Regions from separate parts of the Rhizobium sp. SRDI943 genome, predicted to be linked through region 2. Evidence: riboswitches for the same ligand, from Rfam matches in the RefSeq annotation. Region 2 holds a riboswitch; each other region holds the start of a gene.

Region 1 (5,717 bases), 1.4 Mb from region 2:
GAAGGAGCCATCGGCGGCAGCCGCGATGCCTTCGATGTCGAGCTTCTGAGCCGGGGCACCGTCACGCTTGACGACGAGGGCGTCGGTGATGACGGCCGGCTTCTTGCTGGCGTCGATCGTGTAGATCGTCGGCTGCGAGCCCAGAACGCTGTCGCTGACGGCGTAGAGCATGCCTGGCTTGCCCGGAACGGCGGCGAGACCCGAAAGGGCAGCAAAGCCGATCGGATTGCCATCCTTCTCGGCGGAGACGATCTGCGGATAGGCCTTCTCGCCTTCCGAACGCTCGTAGATCATCACATGCGAGCGCGTGCCGCCGTCCCTGCCGAGATCGAGCTCGTTGGCGGTCGCAAGAAGATTGCGGGCGGGAATGGCGATCGCGCCTTCCGGCGAAATGCCTGATGGCAGCAGCTGGACGAGTTCGGGATCGGCGCCGGTATCCTTATAGACGCCGACGACCGAGGCACGTTCGGCGAGCAGGAAGAAATACTTGTCGTCGCCGAACTTGGCGGCTTCGAGGCCTTCCGGCTCGACGCCCTTCGATCCCGAACGGCTTTCCGGATAGTGGCCGATATGGGCGACGGCGCGTTCGAAGGATGCGCCCGATTCGTAGAGAAGCTTGCCCGTCCTGTCGAAAATGGTGAAGCCGCGCGAGCCGCCCTGGTAGTCGCCTTCATTGGCGACGACGAGGCGGTTGTCGTCAAGCCACTTCACGGCATCGGGCTCGCGCGGCACGCCCTTGGCTTCGCCCGAGAATTTCAGGGCGCCGTCACGCTTGGTGTCGATGCCGGTGAGATCGACGCTGCCGGCGGAGAAATGCGTCTTCACCTCAGCCGTGTTGGCGTCGATGATGACGATCTCGTTGTTTTCCTGCAGCGTCAGGGCAATCTCGTTCAGGCTGTTGAAGGCGACGAATTCCGGCTCCGGATCTTCAGGGGCGACGCCGGTAAGCCCGGCCAGCGTCACGTGCTTGATAGTGCCGCAATCGACGGTGCCGTTCTTGACCTGGAAGACGACGAGATCGCCGGCCGGCATCTGCGGGATCTTGCCGTCATTGATGTCTTCGTCGCGTTCATTTTCGATTGCGATGGTGCCTAGCGTCTTGTCCTTGTTGAGGGCGATCGAATCCGGCTGACCACCGAGATCGCAGGTGTTTTCGATCTTCTTGGTCGCCACGTCGACGATCGCGAGACGGCCCGAGGGCTTGGTCTTGCTTTCGGAGGTGTTGACGGCAACCAGTGCCTTGCCGGCGCTCCAGGTGACCGATGTCGGCTCGCCGTCCATCATCAGCGCGCCGCCGGCCTTCGGGGCCTTGGCATCGGTAATGTCGATAAAGCCGATCGCGCCGAGCGGGCTGTCGCTATAGATCAGCGTGTTGCCGTCTTCGGTCGCGGTGATGATCTCGGCGGAGCTCACCGAAAGCTTGTCCTTATCAACAGGCAGGTTCTCTGCGACCGGGAAGGAAGCGATGCGGTTGAAAACCGGCTCGGCCGCGGCCGGAAAGGCGACGGATGCGAGAAGCACGGCAGCGAGCGCTGCCTTGCGCGATGAAATTGTCATGAAATCCCCCATGTGTCGAACATTCGAAACATGAGTTTTCTGCGCGAGCGGCATGACAGAGGCATGACAGATGCGGCATTTTGCGTCAGATCATGTCAGGCTCTGGTTTGCGCTCCCGGCGCATCTCGTTTCGCATGATGAACAGCGAAGCAGACAAGATGAGAGCCGCTCCCAGCCAGAGATAACCCGCCGGCGCATAACCGAAGAACAGCCAACCGGCCAGCACGTTCAACGGCAGCTTCAGATCGTCGAACGGCTGGACATAGGCGGCATCCGCTGCGGCATAGGCGAGCGTCAGGAAATACTGCGCTACCGCGGTCAGCAGCCCCGCCAGCAGGAACAGGGCAAGGGTTGCGCCCGTCGGCACTGCAAAGCCTGCCGCAAGCGCCAGCCCGCCATTTATCGGCGTCAGCAGAACGAGCAGCCAGACGGTGATCGTCTCTGGCCGTTCGATGCCTGTCAGGCTCTTGGTGATCAGCGACGAGGCGCCGCACAGCAGCGCCGAAAGCACAGGCAAGAGAGCCGCCCAGCCAAAACCATCAGACCATGGCTGCAGAATGATCATCGCTCCGGTGAAACCCGCTGCCGTCGCGGCCCAGCGGGCCGGGCCGACGCGCTCCCCGAGGAAAAGCCGGGCGCCCAGAATGATGAAGAAGGGCGAGGTCATCACCAGTGCGATCGCCTGCCAGATCGGCACCGTGGCAAGGCCGGCGACCCAGGCCTCGACGCCGAGCGCGGCAAGCGCGACGCGCGCGAGGTGACGCCAAGGATAGTGCGTGCGCATCGCCGCAAGGCCGAGCCTCTTCAGGAACGGCAGCGAAAACAGGAAGGCGAAGCCATATTGCCAGAAGGCTGCGGACGCCGAGGGAAAGGCAAGCTTCATCGTCAGCCATTGGGTGACGACGTTGAGAAGCGAAAAGGCAATGCCGGCAAGGACCATCCAGATGGCACCGACAACGGCGCGGGACGGCTCGACGGCAACAGAAGTCTGATTCATGTCTTTCATCCAAAACAGGGAACAACATAAATCAGGACGCATGAGCCCCGACCAAGCGACACAGGGCAACCCTGCCCTCCGCGTGGCCGACACTCATTCTCTTCCATCCGGACTTTAACCGTCGGCTCCGGAATCACACCGGATCTGCTGACCCCTCCTCCGCATGGGCGCGAAAGAAGGCGCTCGCGGGCTCAGGCCGAAACCCTTACCGCCGGTGGGGAGTTTCACCCCGCCCTGAGAACAGAACTGTCGTAGATCAAAGCCCCCGCGACGGCAAGATCCGCCCAAACAAAAGGGGTCCGGCAAAGCCGAACCCCTCTCAAATCCTACACAACCGGTCTCGTTTCCGGCTGGCGGATAATCTCAGATCAGCCGTTGACGGCGTCCTTCAGGCCCTTGCCGGGCGTGAATTTCGGCACGTTGCGAGCCGGAATGTCGACTTCAGCGCCCGTCGACGGGTTACGGCCCTTCGATGCGGCACGATGAGAAACGGTGAAGCTGCCGAAACCCGCGAGGCGAATGTCGCCCTTGTTCTTGAGTTCAGCCTGGACAACGTCGAAAACCGCGTCAACAGCGGAAGCCGCGTCAGACTTCGTCAGTCCTGCCTTTTCGGCTACTGCGGACACGAGTTCATTCTTGTTCATGTTTCCACCCCTTTCTAAATGGTATGAAACGACTCAAAAGTAAGCTAGGCGCAGAATAGGTTTCATCAGGCCCGCCGAAAACCCAAAAGCCCTGCAAATCAAGGAAAAGCAAGCGTCTACATGACGTTTTCACAAAAAAGGCTGGCGTTTCCGCCAGCCTTTTTCCGTGTTTTGGGCCAATTGGGCATAAATGTGGCAAAGGCCACTCAATGCGCTATGGTTGCGCCTGTCTCATCGAGGCCTTCGACCGATGTGATGACCGGCGTTTCCACCGTGCCATCCCATTCGATTGGCTCCGGCCGCCGGATCAGCGCGTGCTTGATCACCTCGCCCATGCGGGATACCGGGATGATCTCCATGTTGTTCTTCACGTTGTCAGGAATCTCCGCCAGGTCCTTGGCGTTTTCCTCCGGAATCAGCACCTTCTTGATGCCGCCGCGAAGCGCTGCGAGCAGCTTTTCCTTGAGACCGCCGATCGGCAGCACACGGCCACGAAGCGTGATTTCACCGGTCATGGCCACATGCCTGTCCACGGGGATGCCGGTCATGATCGAGACGATCGCGGTTGCCATGGCGACACCAGCCGAGGGACCATCCTTCGGGGTTGCGCCTTCCGGCACGTGCACGTGGATGTCGCTCTTGTCGAAGCGCGGCGGCTCGATGCCGAAATCGACAGCGCGCGAGCGGACATAGGAGGCCGCTGCCGAGATCGATTCCTTCATGACTTCCTTCAGATTGCCGGTGACCGTCATGCGGCCCTTGCCCGGCATCATCACACCTTCGATGGTCAGCAGCTCGCCGCCGACTTCCGTCCAGGCAAGACCGGTCACGACGCCAACCTGATCCTCGCCCTCTGCTTCGCCATGGCGGAAGCGCGGGACGCCCAGATAGTCGGAGATGTTGGCAGCCGTCACGTGAACGGCCTTCGTCTTGCCCTTGATGATCTCGGTGACCGCCTTGCGGGCGAGTTTCATCAGCTCGCGCTCGAAGTTGCGGACGCCGGCTTCGCGGGTGTAATGCTGGCTGATCGACATCAGGGCGTCGTCACTGACCGAGAATTCTTCCGGCTGCAACGCATGTTCCTTGATGGCCTTCGGCAACAGGTGCCGCTTGGCGATTTCGCGCTTTTCATCCTCTGTGTAGCCGGCGATACGGATGATCTCCATGCGGTCCATCAGAGGCGCTGGAATGTTCAGCGTATTCGCCGTCGTGATGAACATCACATCCGACAGGTCGTATTCGACTTCCAGATAGTGATCCATGAAGGTCATGTTCTGCGCCGGATCGAGCACTTCGAGCAGAGCCGAAGACGGATCGCCGCGATAGTCCTGGCCGAGCTTGTCGATTTCGTCGAGCAAGAATAGCGGGTTGGACTTCTTAGCCTTCTTCATCGACTGGATGACCTTGCCGGGCATAGAGCCGATATAGGTGCGGCGGTGACCGCGGATTTCGGCTTCGTCACGAACGCCGCCAAGCGCCATACGCACATACTCACGGCCGGTCGCCTTGGCGATCGACTGGGCGAGCGAGGTCTTGCCGACGCCCGGAGGGCCGACGAGGCAGAGGATCGGGCCCTTGATTTTGGTGGCGCGGGCCTGCACGGCCAGATATTCGACGATGCGCTCCTTGACCTTGTCGAGACCGAAGTGATCGGCTTCGAGGATCTTCTCGGCATTGTTGAGATCGGCCTTGATCTTCGACTTCTTGCCCCAGGGAATGCCGAGCAGCCAGTCCAGATAATTGCGCACCACGGTGGCTTCCGCCGACATCGGGCTCATCTGGCGCAGCTTCTTCAGCTCCGCATCGGCCTTTTCACGGGCTTCCTTGGACAGCTTGGTCTTGGAGATGCGCTCTTCCAGTTCGCTCATCTCGTCGCGGCCTTCTTCGCCGTCTCCGAGTTCCTTCTGGATCGCCTTCATCTGTTCATTGAGGTAGTATTCGCGCTGGGTCTTTTCCATCTGGCGCTTGACGCGCGAACGGATGCGCTTTTCGACCTGCAGGACCGAGATCTCGCCTTCCATGAAGCCGAGAGCCTTTTCGAGGCGCTGCTTGACGCTGGTGGTCTCCAGCATCTCCTGCTTCTCGGTGATCTTGATCGACAGATGCGAGGCAACCGTATCGGCGAGCTTGGAATAGTCGTCGATCTGGCTGGCGGCGCCGACCACTTCGGGCGAAATCTTCTTGTTGAGCTTCACATAGCTCTCGAATTCGGAGACGACCGAACGCGACAGGGCTTCCAGTTCGACCGGATCGTCGTGCGGCTCCTCGAGCACATGGCCGAGCGCCTCATAGAAATCCTCGCGGCTGGTATAGGTGTCGATCTCGGCGCGGGCGCGGCCTTCCACCAGAACCTTCACGGTGCCGTCGGGCAGCTTCAAGAGCTGCAGCACGTTCGCCACGGTGCCGACATTGTGGATCGCGGAAGGATCCGGATCGTCGTCGCTAGCATTGATCTGCGTTACCAGCATGATCTGCTTGTCGGAACCCATGACCTCTTCGAGCGCACGGATCGACTTTTC
Region 2 (5,717 bases):
GGCCGAAAACATCGCCCCCAGCAATTCCGGGCCATGGCCTGAGCTCCGCGTCCAGACGGGCAGCAGCACCGCGTGATAAGCCTGGTCCAGCAGGTTAGTGGTCGCCACCATGATGACAATGCTGACGAGCACCGCGTCGCCGCGCAGAAAGCGCCAGCCTTCCCTGAGATCGCCGAGATAGGAGGACATCCCGCCCGGCCGGGCCTCGGGCATGCAGCGCAGCTCGGGGACGCGCCGCAATCCGGGGATGCCTACTCCCACAATCAGCGCAGCGGCGGCGAAGGTGACGGCATTGACCACCAGCGCTTGGCCCGGGCCGATCAGGCCGATCAGCGCGCCGGCGCCGGCCGCACCCGCCGTCGAGGCCAGCCGCTCGATGGCACCAACGAGGCCTGTCACCCGCTCGAGCGGCACCGCCGCCAATTCGGCAATATCAGGCACCATCGCCTGTTTGGCAGCATCGGATGGACCGCGCAGCACACCCATGGCAAAGACGACAGGCAGCAGCAGCGACATATCAAGCAGGCCGAGCCAATCGAGCAGCGGCACCAGCATCACCACGGCCACCGAGGCGGTGTCGCAGACGACAGCGATGCGTTTCGGGCCGACGCGGTCGATCAGCGGCCCACTGAGCGCCTTGGCGGCGACATAGGGGAGCATCTCCATCATCGCTGTCAGCCCGGTTAAAACGGGGCTGCCCGTCGCGCTCAGCACCAACCAGGGAATAGCGATGGTCGACAGCCGCGTGCCGGAAAGCGAAAGCGTCTCGGCCGCGGCAAGCGCCAGGAATGGCCCACCCTTCCTCATGACCCATCATCTTCCTCGCGATGCGGGAGCCGGCCCGGATAGGGAAAGGCGTGCAGCATGATCGAGAAGGGAACCATATCCGGGGGTGCCAGCTCCCCCAAAGGCGGAGCCACCCGCATCGCTTCGAGAATGGTATCGGTCAACTTGGTCAGGGCTTCGGCCTGTTCCGCCGTCATCGGGATGATGATGTCGCTGGCCGTGCTCGCCTTGCGCCATTCCACCGGCAGCTCGGCATATTCCTCCAGCGCCTGCTGCATCTGGCCGACCTGCAGAGAGAGTATCGCCTGGTTGAAGGCGAGATCGAGATCCAGCGCTTCGCCCTCAACCTCGCTTGCCGGCACCGAGGTGAGCTCGTGGCTGGCACGCCACCAGCGGTCGCGCCGCGAAGCATGCGGCGCTTCCTCGATGAAGCCGTACTGGGCGAGCTGACGCAGGTGATAGCTGGTTGCGCCGCTATTCAGTCCGAGCCGCACTGCCAGCTGCGTCGCCGTGGCGGGTCCATCGACCCTGAGCATGCCGAGCATGCGCAGCCGGACAGGATGCGTCAGCGCCTTCAGCGCGGTGGGATGGGGCACGACGCGGCTGAGGGTGCGGGGTGCGGTGACGGATTGAGCAGGCTGCGGGCGCGGATTTTTCATTCCGGAAGCCTACTATTGCAAAGACATCTTTGCAAAGCTTTCTTTGCGTAAATGCAAGTGCCCTGTCCGCAGCTCAATCCGCAGGCAGGGCGAAGACCGCGCAAGGGTCGGCGATGCCGCGCAAGGTGTGCTCGCCGAGCGGCATCAGCGCCGTCGCCGTATTCGCCGCCACCGCGCCCGAGATCAACACGCTTCGGCCGAGCGGCTTGCACAGCCCTTCCAGCCGGCTGACCAGATTGACGGCGGAGCCGATAGCGGTGAAGTCCAGCCGGTCGGCAGCACCAATATTCCCCCACAGGATCTCGCCGAAGTGCAGTGCTGCGCCGAAGGGCAGCGGCGCTAGCCCCTGCGCCTGGCGAACCTGATCGAGATGGGCCATGCCGGCGCGGCTGGCGGCGACTGCGCGAAGCGCTGCCTCGCAGGCCTCGCGATCCCCTCGGGCGGCGTCGCCCTCGCTCGACGTAGCCGTGACAGGAAAGATCGCCAGCACGCCGTCGCCGATGAACTTCAGCACCTCGCCCCCGAAGGCATGCACGGCGCCTGCGACACGGTCGAACCAGGCGTCCAGTGCTGATATCATCACATGAGGCTCGGTCACTTCGGAGAGCGCGGTGAAGTCGCGCAGATCGGCGCAGAGAAGGGCTGCGCGGATGGTTTCGCCGGTGCCTCGGGCAAGGGCGCCGGCCTGCACCCGAGCGGCGCTGCGCCTGCCGAGATAGGCTTCAAGCAGCGCGGCCCGCGCCTCCCGCGCCGCCAAAGCGGCGAGCGGGGCTACGGAAAAACGCGCGACTTCGCGCAGCAGGCCAGCCTCGGTCGGGCCGAATGCGCTGCCCCCTGCCCCGTTGGCGATACCCGCCCAGCCGAGTATCGGACTATCCTGCGAAGGCCCGATTCTCTCCTCCCATACCGGTCCGAGCCCAGCCAGCCACTCGCGCCCAGCCTCGCTCTGCGGCGCCGCGGCAAAGGCCAAAGCCTCGATGACAGCATCGGTCTCGGCTCGCCACAGCCAGGTGCGCCGCGCGATGATCGGATGCGGCACCGAAAGTGTCAGCGCGCCGCCGGAAATCGGCAGGCCATCGGCCAGCAACCGGCGCCCGAGCTCGGCCAGAAACCGTTCGGGACCAGGCGAGGCCCCGGCCTCGTCAACCAGCCAGGCAAGGGGAGATGGCAGATCCATGGCTTAACATCGCACGCTCGCCGGGACGTCCGCAAGGATATCCCTCGGGGTGACCGCTGGCGGTCATCCCTGGGTGCGACAAGCCGACGTTCGCACGTCCATCAGGACACCCCGCGGGTGTCCGTGAAGACATTCCCATAGACTCAACCTGTCGCCCCAAAGGACGTCCACTCCCCTGTCGAAAACCCTTCGCCGCGGTGGAAAACAAAAAATAAACACTTTAAACTTGCGCGACTTTGATTCCATTATAGGGCCGTTCGTCATCGTGTGATTGAGGGGTACGATGGGCACGATATTCTGGCCGAAAGATCCGCTGGATGGGAATGACATGACGCTGCTGACGTCGATCCTTCGGCGATGGTGCGAAAGGTATCAGGTCGAGCTGACGGCGGAAGAGAGCAGCCGCAAGGCAAAGGAACTCGTCGAATGGTTCGAATTCGGCGTCAAGGATCCCGTCGAGCTCGAGGAATTGATCGACGACAAGCACTGGCTCGTCAGCAGGATCTGACCCTCTCGGGCAGATCGGGAGAACGCTGGCTGTCAGCGTCGGCGACGCTTTTTCATGAGAAAAGGCCGGGCGAAAATCGCTCCGGCCTTCGTCCATTTACATCTGAGCGAGACTTTTAGTCATTATCCCGCCAACGCCGGTCGCGATCCCAGCGCCGCTCATGGCGCCAGCGCGGGCCATCCCAATCGCGGTGACGCCGCTCCCAGCCCCAGCGGGGCGGACCACCGTAGAAAGCTACCGGCGGCGGGCGTCTCCAGCTTCGCCGGCATTCGCCCCAGCGCGTCAGATGCCAGCCGCGACCGCAGGCGTAGTCGACCTTTGTGACACTGCTCTGGACATTGATTGTCCCCATCGGCATTGCCTCCGCGGTACCGATCGAGAGGCTGCCGGCAAGCAAGGCAGCCGCGATAGAAAGTGCCTTCATCGTGAACTCCATTTTCAATCCAGCCGTCCCAACTTTATGGCCGCTAAATTGAACTGGAGATGAACTGCGCGTTCATGTTTGCGGGAGAAAAAGCAGCGCTTCCGTACGGCCGGTTTGAGCGCCCGCCGACCGCTGTTGTCGCTGCGGCAAGCGCTTCAGAGACGCCCCGCGCCCGCAAAAATTGTTCATGTCCGGCCGTAAAAAGCGTCGGGACCCGGATCACGCCCGGCGGCGACTTCTGTCAGGCGCCCGAGGTAATGCGCCCAGCCTTCCGCATGGCCGGCGCATTGATCGGCGCTGGGCAGGCCGCTATGGGTGAGCCGCAGCAGCGTTCCGCTCCCCTGTTCGATCAGGTCGATCTCGACCAGGCTCGACCCCGGCGGCACCACTTCACTGCCATCCCAGCCGAAACTGTAGGCAAGGCGATGAACCGGCACCACCTCGCGAAACGAGCCGCGCGCAAAGCGGGCGCCGGTAACGTTGACGAGATAGAGCCCGCCGGGCTGCGGCTCGACCTGCGCTTCCGTTCCCATCCAGCGCAGGATCTTCTCCGGATCGGTCATCAGCGCGAATACCGCGGCCGGCGGCGCCGCGATATGCGCCTCGCGGTGGACGACGAAAGATTCTGGCATCACTCTCTCCCATGGTTGTCACGGCCCCGCCCAGGCGGAGACAGCGCGTCCTGTCTTGTCGTGCTTCTGACGTGGATGTCCTCACCGAGAGAATGTAGGCGCAGGCTCCTCCTCCGCAAGAGGTATTGCCCGTCGCCATCGACGAACGAGCGGAATCGCCGCTTGGGGAGCCCTGATCCAGCTCCGGCCGCGAAAGCATTTCAACCTATTGCCAGCCCGCCACCTTACCCCTATTGTTCGCGCCGTTCTCAGGGCGGGGTGAAAGTCCCTACCGGCGGTATGCAATTTTGGTTGCGAGCCCGCGAGCGCCTTCTCAGGAAGGGTCAGCAGATCAGGTGAGATGCCTGAGCCGACGGTCATAGTCCGGATGAAAGAGAACGTGCGCTCCTGCCGCCCTTGCGGCTGTCGGGAACGTTCGTGATCGCCTTGGGTGATGTGTCTGTTCGCCAAAGGAGATTGCCGTGACACCCACCCGCTATGCCTTCGTCAAAGCCAGTTGGCACGCCGACATCGTCGACCGCGCCCTTGATGGCTTCCATCAGCTTATTCCGCCCGAGCAGGTCAACGTGTTCGATGTTCCCGGCGCATTCGAGATGCCGCTGCTGTCACGCGATCTTGCTGCAACCGGACGCTATGCCGCTGTCGTTGCCGCCGCCTTCGTCGTCGACGGCGGAATCTACCGCCACGAATTCGTCGCCCAGGCCGTCGTCGATGGCCTGATGCGCGCCGGCATGGATACCGGTGTGCCGGTGCTGTCGGTGTCGCTGACGCCGCATCAGTATCAGGAAACCGAACACCACAAGCAGATCTACCGGGCGCATTTCGTCGAGAAAGGACGCGAGGCAGCAAAGGCGGCTCTGACGATCGGCAAGACCCGCGCTGCTCCCGCCGCGTGAAAGCGGCTCGACGAGCAGAAGAACAACAGGCGATGAAGACGGCGGGGCAATCCCGCCGTCGACCACATCAGATCGACTTCACCTCGCCGCCATCTATGCGTAGCGTCGAGCCGGTCATCCAGCGGGCACCCGGCGACACCAGGAAGGCCATCAGTTCGGCGATTTCCTCCGGCTCGCCGTAGCGGGCAATGCCTGCCTGTTCGGGGAAATGCGCGGTCGCCTCCTCCACGCTCACACCGTGCAACGGTGCCCAGTGCTCGAGATAGGAACGGCGCCGGCCGGTCATGACGGGGCCGGGCAGCACGCTGTTGACCTGGACGCTATCGGCGATGCCGCGATCGGCAAAGGCCTTGGCGAGCGCCACGATCGCCGCATTGATCGTGCCGACCGCCGCATAAGGCGCCTTTGGAAACACCGCCGAATTGCCCGACATCAGGACGACGGAGCCGTTGGTCTCCTTCAGTGCCGGCCAGGCGGCAATCGTCAGGCGCCGCGCACCGTGCAGCTTCAGCGCCAGTCCACCTTCCCACTGCGCGTCGGTCATCTCGAAAAGATCGATCTGCGGCACGGCGCCGGCGATATTGAGCAGCGCATCGATGCGGCCGAAGGCACCGAGCGCCTGATCGACCACGGCC
Region 3 (5,717 bases), 400 kb from region 2:
ATGAAACGCTTTGAGCAGAAGACTGTCGTCATTACCGGGGGTAGCCGCGGCATCGGAGCGGCGATCGCCAAACGCTTCGCGAAAGAAGGCGCCAATCTCGTCGTCTCGGCCAATGAGGACCTGGTCCACGGCGTCGCCGAACAGATCCGGGCCGAAGGCGGCAAGGCGATCTCCTTCATCGGCGATGTCACCGACAAGGCAAGCGTCACCGCCCTCTACGATGCCGCCGAGAAGGAATTCGGCTCGGTCGACGTTTCGATCCAGAATGCTGGCGTCATCACCATCGCCCGCGTCGAGGACCTGACCGAAAACGAGTGGGACAAGGTCATGGCCGTCAACACCAAGGGCGTCTTCCTCTGCGCCCAGGAGGCAATATCACGAATGCGCAAGCACAAGCGCGGCGGCCGCATCATCAACACCGCTTCCGGCCAGGCGCGCGACGGCTTCATCTACACCCCGCATTATGCCGCCTCGAAAATGGGGGTCGTCGGCATCACCCAGAGCCTGGCCAAGGAAGTCGCGACCGAGAAGATCACCGTCAACGCCTTCTGCCCCGGCATCATCGAGACCGACATGTGGGCCTATAACGACCAGGCCTGGGGCAAGCTGCTCGGCAACTACGCCCCCGGCGAGCTGATGAAGGAATGGGTCGAGGGCATCCCGATGAAACGGGCCGGCTCTGGGGAAGATGTCGCAGGCCTGGTGACCTTCCTCGCCAGCGATGACGCCGCCTATATCACCGGCCAGACGATCAATGTCGACGGCGGCCTGATCATGTCCTGATGCAGGCGCCCAAAATTGCGTAGCGGTTTTGGGACAACGACATGCATCGAACAAAGAGCAAACCACCAGCGAAGTGCGGAAGGCGACACGGTCGTCGCCTCCGTGTGAACAGTGTGTCCATCGGCGTCAGGGCAGCTTTGCATTTTTGCCTGGTCGAGTGACCTTGCCATCCGCCTGTTTTTGATCCTATCTTTGAAGTGTTCTCAGGGCGGGGTGTAATTCCCCACCGGCGGTATCAGGAGCAATCCTGGAGCCCGCGAGCGCTTCCGGCACCTCCTGTCGGAAGGTCAGCAGATCCGGTGAGATGCCGGAGCCGACGGTATAGTCCGGATGGAAGAGGACAACACGGGCAGTCGCACTCCATCCCGGAGTCGGCCGACGTTTGTTCGCCCAAGGGCAGAAGGCTCGCTCACGGACTGAGCCGAGCAGACCATGTCAGTCAGCTGACATAACCCTTGAAAGGCCAGACAGCATGACTATCGCAACAATCGAAGATGCCATATCAGCCATTGCCAGCGGCAAGATGGTCGTCGTCGTCGACGACCAGAACCGGGAAAATGAAGGTGATATCGTGGTCGCGGCCGATGCCGTCACCCCTGAGGCAATCGCCTTCATGATGACCCACGCCCGTGGACTCGTCTGCATCGCCATGGAAGGCGAGCGTCTCGATGCGCTCGATATTCCGCTCATGGTGCCCAACAACACGGAATCGCACAAAACCGCCTTCACGGTCTCGGTCGATTATCTCAAGGGCACGACGACCGGTATCTCGGCTGCCGACCGCGCCGCCACCGTCCGCGCCCTGGTCGACGATCGCGCAAAGCCCGCCGAATTCGCCCGCCCCGGCCATATCTTCCCGCTGCGCTCCAACCCCCGCGGCGTGCTCGGCCGCCCCGGCCACACCGAAGCCGCCGTCGATCTCGCCCGCCTCGCCGGACGGATCCCCGCCGGCGTCATCTGCGAAGTCGCCAACGACGACGGAACCATGTCCCGCCTGCCCGAACTCACGCTCTTCGCCGAACGCCACAACCTCCCCCTCGTCACCATCGAGGACCTGGTCGCCTATCTCGACCGCCAGGCGGCAAAAGACATACGCGAAGTCGCCTGATCTGCGCAAAGCGGCCAGCCCCGTCCTTCGAGGCCCCTGCGGGGCACCTCAGGATGAGGCTGGAGAGAGGTTGCGACCTGGTTCAACGGGAAGCGCAGCGGCATGGCACACGGACCAGCCCTCATCCTGAGGCACGCAGGCCGCAGGCCGCAGCCTCGAAGGACGAGGGCGGGTGGCTGGGTCCCAGACGCGCACGGCTGGTTGCCACAGCACACCCTATTTCCTGCCCCTATGTTCGGCTGATCGAAACCCCACCATCTGCCAGCATCGCCGTGCCGGTCACGAAGCTCGACATGTCGGAGGCGAGGAAAAGCGCCGCATTGGCGATCTCGTCGGGTTGCGCCATGCGTTTCAGCGCATGCAGCCCCTCCACGAAGGCGAGCACCTCCGGCGTGGCATCAGGCGCGTTGGTGATACTGGCGGGCGTGTCGGTGCCGCCGGGAAGCAGCGCGTTGACGCGGATCTTCTGCGCTCCGAGTTCGGCGGCGAGCACCTGCACGAAGCCGATCAGCCCCGCCTTGCTCGCCGCATAGGCGGCCATGCCAGGCATGCCGACGGTGTGGCCGACAAAGGTCGAGGTGAAGATCAGCGATCCGCCGCCTTTCCCCATCGCCGCCGACTGGTGTTTGGCGCCGAGGAAGGCGGCGGTGAGATTGGTCTCGATCGTCTCGCGCCAGCCCTCCACCGACAGCCCGGCGACCGGCCCCATCTCACCGATGATGCCGGCATTGTTGAAGGCGATGTCGAGCCGGCCGAAACGCGAGACTGCCGTTTCGACAAGCCTTTCCTGGAGCGCCTCGTCCCTGACATCGCCTGATATGGCGACGGCCTGCCCACCCTCCGCCTCAATTTCCGCGATGACGGCGTCGAGCGCGTCTTGTCGCCGGCCGGTGACCACGAGCTTGGCACCTTGCCGTGCAAAGAGTTTCGCCGCTGCGCGGCCGATGCCTGAGCTTGCGCCGGTGATGATGGCGATCTTGTCGTTGAGAAGTGTCATATCGGTCTCTCCTGGTTTGTTGCCAGATTTGACATGCTCAAACATCATGCGATGCAGCCACCCGTTTCCCGCGCAGGACGAGAAAAACGCCTATGGCCGAACCGGCAGCGCGACGGCGCGTCCTCATCGACGCCTTGATCACGGCGTCGGAAACATCGGAATTCGCCTTATAAAACCGAGATTTGCCGAGACCTTCATCCACACGCCTGCATTGAGGTCAGTGCCGTTGTGCACCGCATCATCGATTTATGCCTGGTGTGGCATTCATCCGATTCCCTTCATGCGTCTTCGCGATTAAAAGGAGCGCACAGGTAACGGGAATCTCTTCATGCCGCGGTCACGCAATACTGAGGGCGCCATCTATATGAGCATGGCGATGGCCGGCTTTTCCGCAAGCGACGCTCTATCCAAATCGGTGATCGCCTATATGAACGCCGGCGAGATCATGTTCCTGCGCGGCCTCTTCACCAGCCTGCTCGTCTATCTGATCGCCTGGAAAATGGGCGCGCTGCGCTCCTGGCGCATCATGCTGCAGCCGATGATCATCTTCAGGATCATCTGTGAGACGCTCTCCGCCGTCACCTATATCACCGCGCTCGGCATGATGCCGATCGCCAATGCCTCGGCGATCCTGCAGTCGCTGCCGCTGGTCGTCACCTTCGGCGCTGCCCTCTTCTTCGGCGAGCCGGTCGGCTGGCGGCGCTGGTCGGCGATCCTTGTCGGCCTCGTCGGCGTGATGATCATTATCCGTCCCGGCCCTGAGGGATTCACCGCCGCCGCCCTCCTCTGCGTCGCTGCGGTGCTGACGACGGCCGGCCGCGATCTCGCCACCCGGAGCATCAGTCCGGAAATCCCCTCGCTGATGATCACCGTCATCACCGCCATATCAGCCTCCTTCTTCGGCGCGCTGCTCATCCCGGTGCTCGGCGGCTGGCAGCCGGTCAGCGCCGCTGCCCTTGGGCATCTCGCACTCGCATCGGTGCTGGTGCTCGTCGGCTACCAGTCGGTCATCCTCGCCATGCGCACCGGCGAAATCTCTTTCGTCGCGCCGTTTCGCTATACCAGCCTGATCTTCTCTTCTGTGCTCGGCTTCTTTTTCTTCGCGGAAGTGCCTGACAGCTGGACGCTCGTCGGGGCTGCGATCGTCATCGCCTCCGGCCTCTATACGTTCTATCGTGAGGCCAAGCGCCGTGTGTCGCCGATTGCGCAGGAATCCGCGCCGCGTGCGCCGGTTTGAGGAAGGATGATGGCTCAATTCTCGTTGGATAAATCTCATATAGCGGGCGTCGTATTGGCCGGCGGCCGTTCGCAGCGCATGGGCCGCGACAAGGCAGGCATGATGCTTGGGGCCGAGAGCCTGCTCCGCCATGTGCTGACCCGCCTCTCGCAGCAAACTTTCCACGTTGCCGTCAATGCCGATGCCGCCGCCGAGGGTGTGCCTGTCATTCCCGACCGTTTTCCCGGCAAGGCCGGGCCGATGGCCGGTATCCATGCCGCCATGGTCTATGCCGCCGGTCTGCCCTCGATCACCCATGTCGTCACCGTCTCGGTGGATTGCCCGTTCTTCCCGGCCGATCTCGTCGCCCGGCTGGCGGCCGCGGTCGAGCACGCGTCACAGATCGCAATTGCCACCTCCGAAGGCCGTAGCCATCCGGTCTTCGGGCTCTGGCCGGTGACGCTGGCCGCCGATCTCGAAGCCTGGATCGCCACCGACGAGAAGCGCCGTGTGCGCGACTTCCTGTTGCGGCATGACGTTACGGAAGTGGCGTTTCCGCTGCATCCGACCCGCGCCAGCCTGCTCGATCCCTTCTTCAACATCAACACGCCCGACGATCTCGTCGAGGCGGAACGCTGGCTGGAGGCCCTTCGCGTATGACTGCACCGAAAATCTTCGGCATCGCCGGCTGGAAGAACTCGGGCAAGACGGGTCTCGCCGTCCGGCTAGTGACGGAGTTCACCCGCCGCGGTTACAGGATCTCGACGATCAAACACGCCCATCATGATTTCGACATCGACAAGGTCGGGGCCGACAGCTACCGCCATCGCCAGGCCGGCGCCCACGAGGTCACCATCGTCTCCGGCACCCGCTACGCCATCATGCACGAGCTGCGCGGCGCCCCCGAACCTGAGTTCGAAGAGATCCTCGCCCGCCTCGCCCCCTGCGATCTCGTGCTGATCGAAGGTTACAAGCGCGAGCCGATCCCGAAGATCGAGGCCCGCCGCCTGGAAGCGGCAAATCGCGAACCGTTGGCGCCGAGCGATCCCCATATCTGCGCCATCGCCGCCGATCATGCCGTCACCTATACGGCCCTGCCGGTCTTCGATCTAGACGACACAGGCGCCATCGCCGATTTCATCGCTGACATCGTTGGCCTTGGACAGGCGAGGCTTTGAACCACCTGCGTTGCCGCCGGACCTCAGAAGCGGAACCGTTTCGCTTGCCATCGCCTTGGCGATTTCCTTGGCGAGCTGAGCCTGATCATAGGGCTTTGCTAATCTCGGAAGATCGATATCGGTGCCGGCAGGAAGATCGGCGTAACCTGTCGCCAGCACGATCGGTAACCCCGGATGAATGTCCCGCGCGGCCTGGGCAAGCTGTGCGCCGGTCATGCCAGGCATCGAATAATCGGTGATGACAAGGTCGAAATGCTGGCCGCTGCTGATCAGTTCCAGTGCCTGCGAGCCGGAATTTGCTTCGACGACCTCGTGGCCGAGATCTTCAAGCATGTCGACCGAACTCATGGCGATCAAGGCATCGTCGTCGACCAGAAGTATCTTCAGTCTGGACGCAGCTTGCGGAACGGGCAATTCCGCTTCGATCGCCCGCTC

What was found. Region 2 has a riboswitch for FMN ahead of AC245Y_RS14015 (6,7-dimethyl-8-ribityllumazine synthase). Riboswitches for the same ligand answer to the same signal wherever they lie in the genome.
Region 1: it holds a riboswitch for FMN, as region 2 does, so the genes downstream of both, ribN (riboflavin transporter RibN) here and AC245Y_RS14015 (6,7-dimethyl-8-ribityllumazine synthase) in region 2, are expected to answer to the same signal.
Region 3: it holds a riboswitch for FMN, as region 2 does, so the genes downstream of both, ribB (3,4-dihydroxy-2-butanone-4-phosphate synthase) here and AC245Y_RS14015 (6,7-dimethyl-8-ribityllumazine synthase) in region 2, are expected to answer to the same signal.

The regions. Positions count from the first base shown of each region.
Region 1 is NZ_CM172787.1:1,339,557-1,345,273, reverse strand. Features, by position in the region: gene AC245Y_RS06800 (esterase-like activity of phytase family protein) at 1-1,569, opposite strand, end outside; gene ribN (riboflavin transporter RibN) at 1,643-2,563, opposite strand; FMN riboswitch at 2,646-2,800, opposite strand; gene hupB (DNA-binding protein HupB) at 2,923-3,198, opposite strand; gene lon (endopeptidase La) at 3,405-5,717, opposite strand, start outside.
Region 2 is NZ_CM172787.1:2,699,297-2,705,013, forward strand. Features, by position in the region: gene AC245Y_RS13985 (MFS transporter) at 1-807, opposite strand, end outside; gene AC245Y_RS13990 (winged helix-turn-helix domain-containing protein) at 804-1,445, opposite strand; gene AC245Y_RS13995 (adenylate/guanylate cyclase domain-containing protein) at 1,519-2,622, opposite strand; gene AC245Y_RS14000 (hypothetical protein) at 2,906-3,130, shown strand; gene AC245Y_RS14005 (GCG_CRPN prefix-to-repeats domain-containing protein) at 3,246-3,554, opposite strand; gene AC245Y_RS14010 (SRPBCC family protein) at 3,740-4,186, opposite strand; FMN riboswitch at 4,427-4,569, shown strand; gene AC245Y_RS14015 (6,7-dimethyl-8-ribityllumazine synthase) at 4,648-5,082, shown strand; gene AC245Y_RS14020 (SDR family oxidoreductase) at 5,150-5,717, opposite strand, start outside.
Region 3 is NZ_CM172787.1:2,298,549-2,304,265, forward strand. Features, by position in the region: gene AC245Y_RS11880 (glucose 1-dehydrogenase) at 1-783, shown strand; FMN riboswitch at 979-1,129, shown strand; gene ribB (3,4-dihydroxy-2-butanone-4-phosphate synthase) at 1,256-1,891, shown strand; gene AC245Y_RS11890 (SDR family oxidoreductase) at 2,121-2,888, opposite strand; gene AC245Y_RS11895 (DMT family transporter) at 3,217-4,125, shown strand; gene mobA (molybdenum cofactor guanylyltransferase MobA) at 4,135-4,764, shown strand; gene mobB (molybdopterin-guanine dinucleotide biosynthesis protein B) at 4,761-5,282, shown strand; gene AC245Y_RS11910 (ATP-binding protein) at 5,214-5,717, opposite strand, start outside.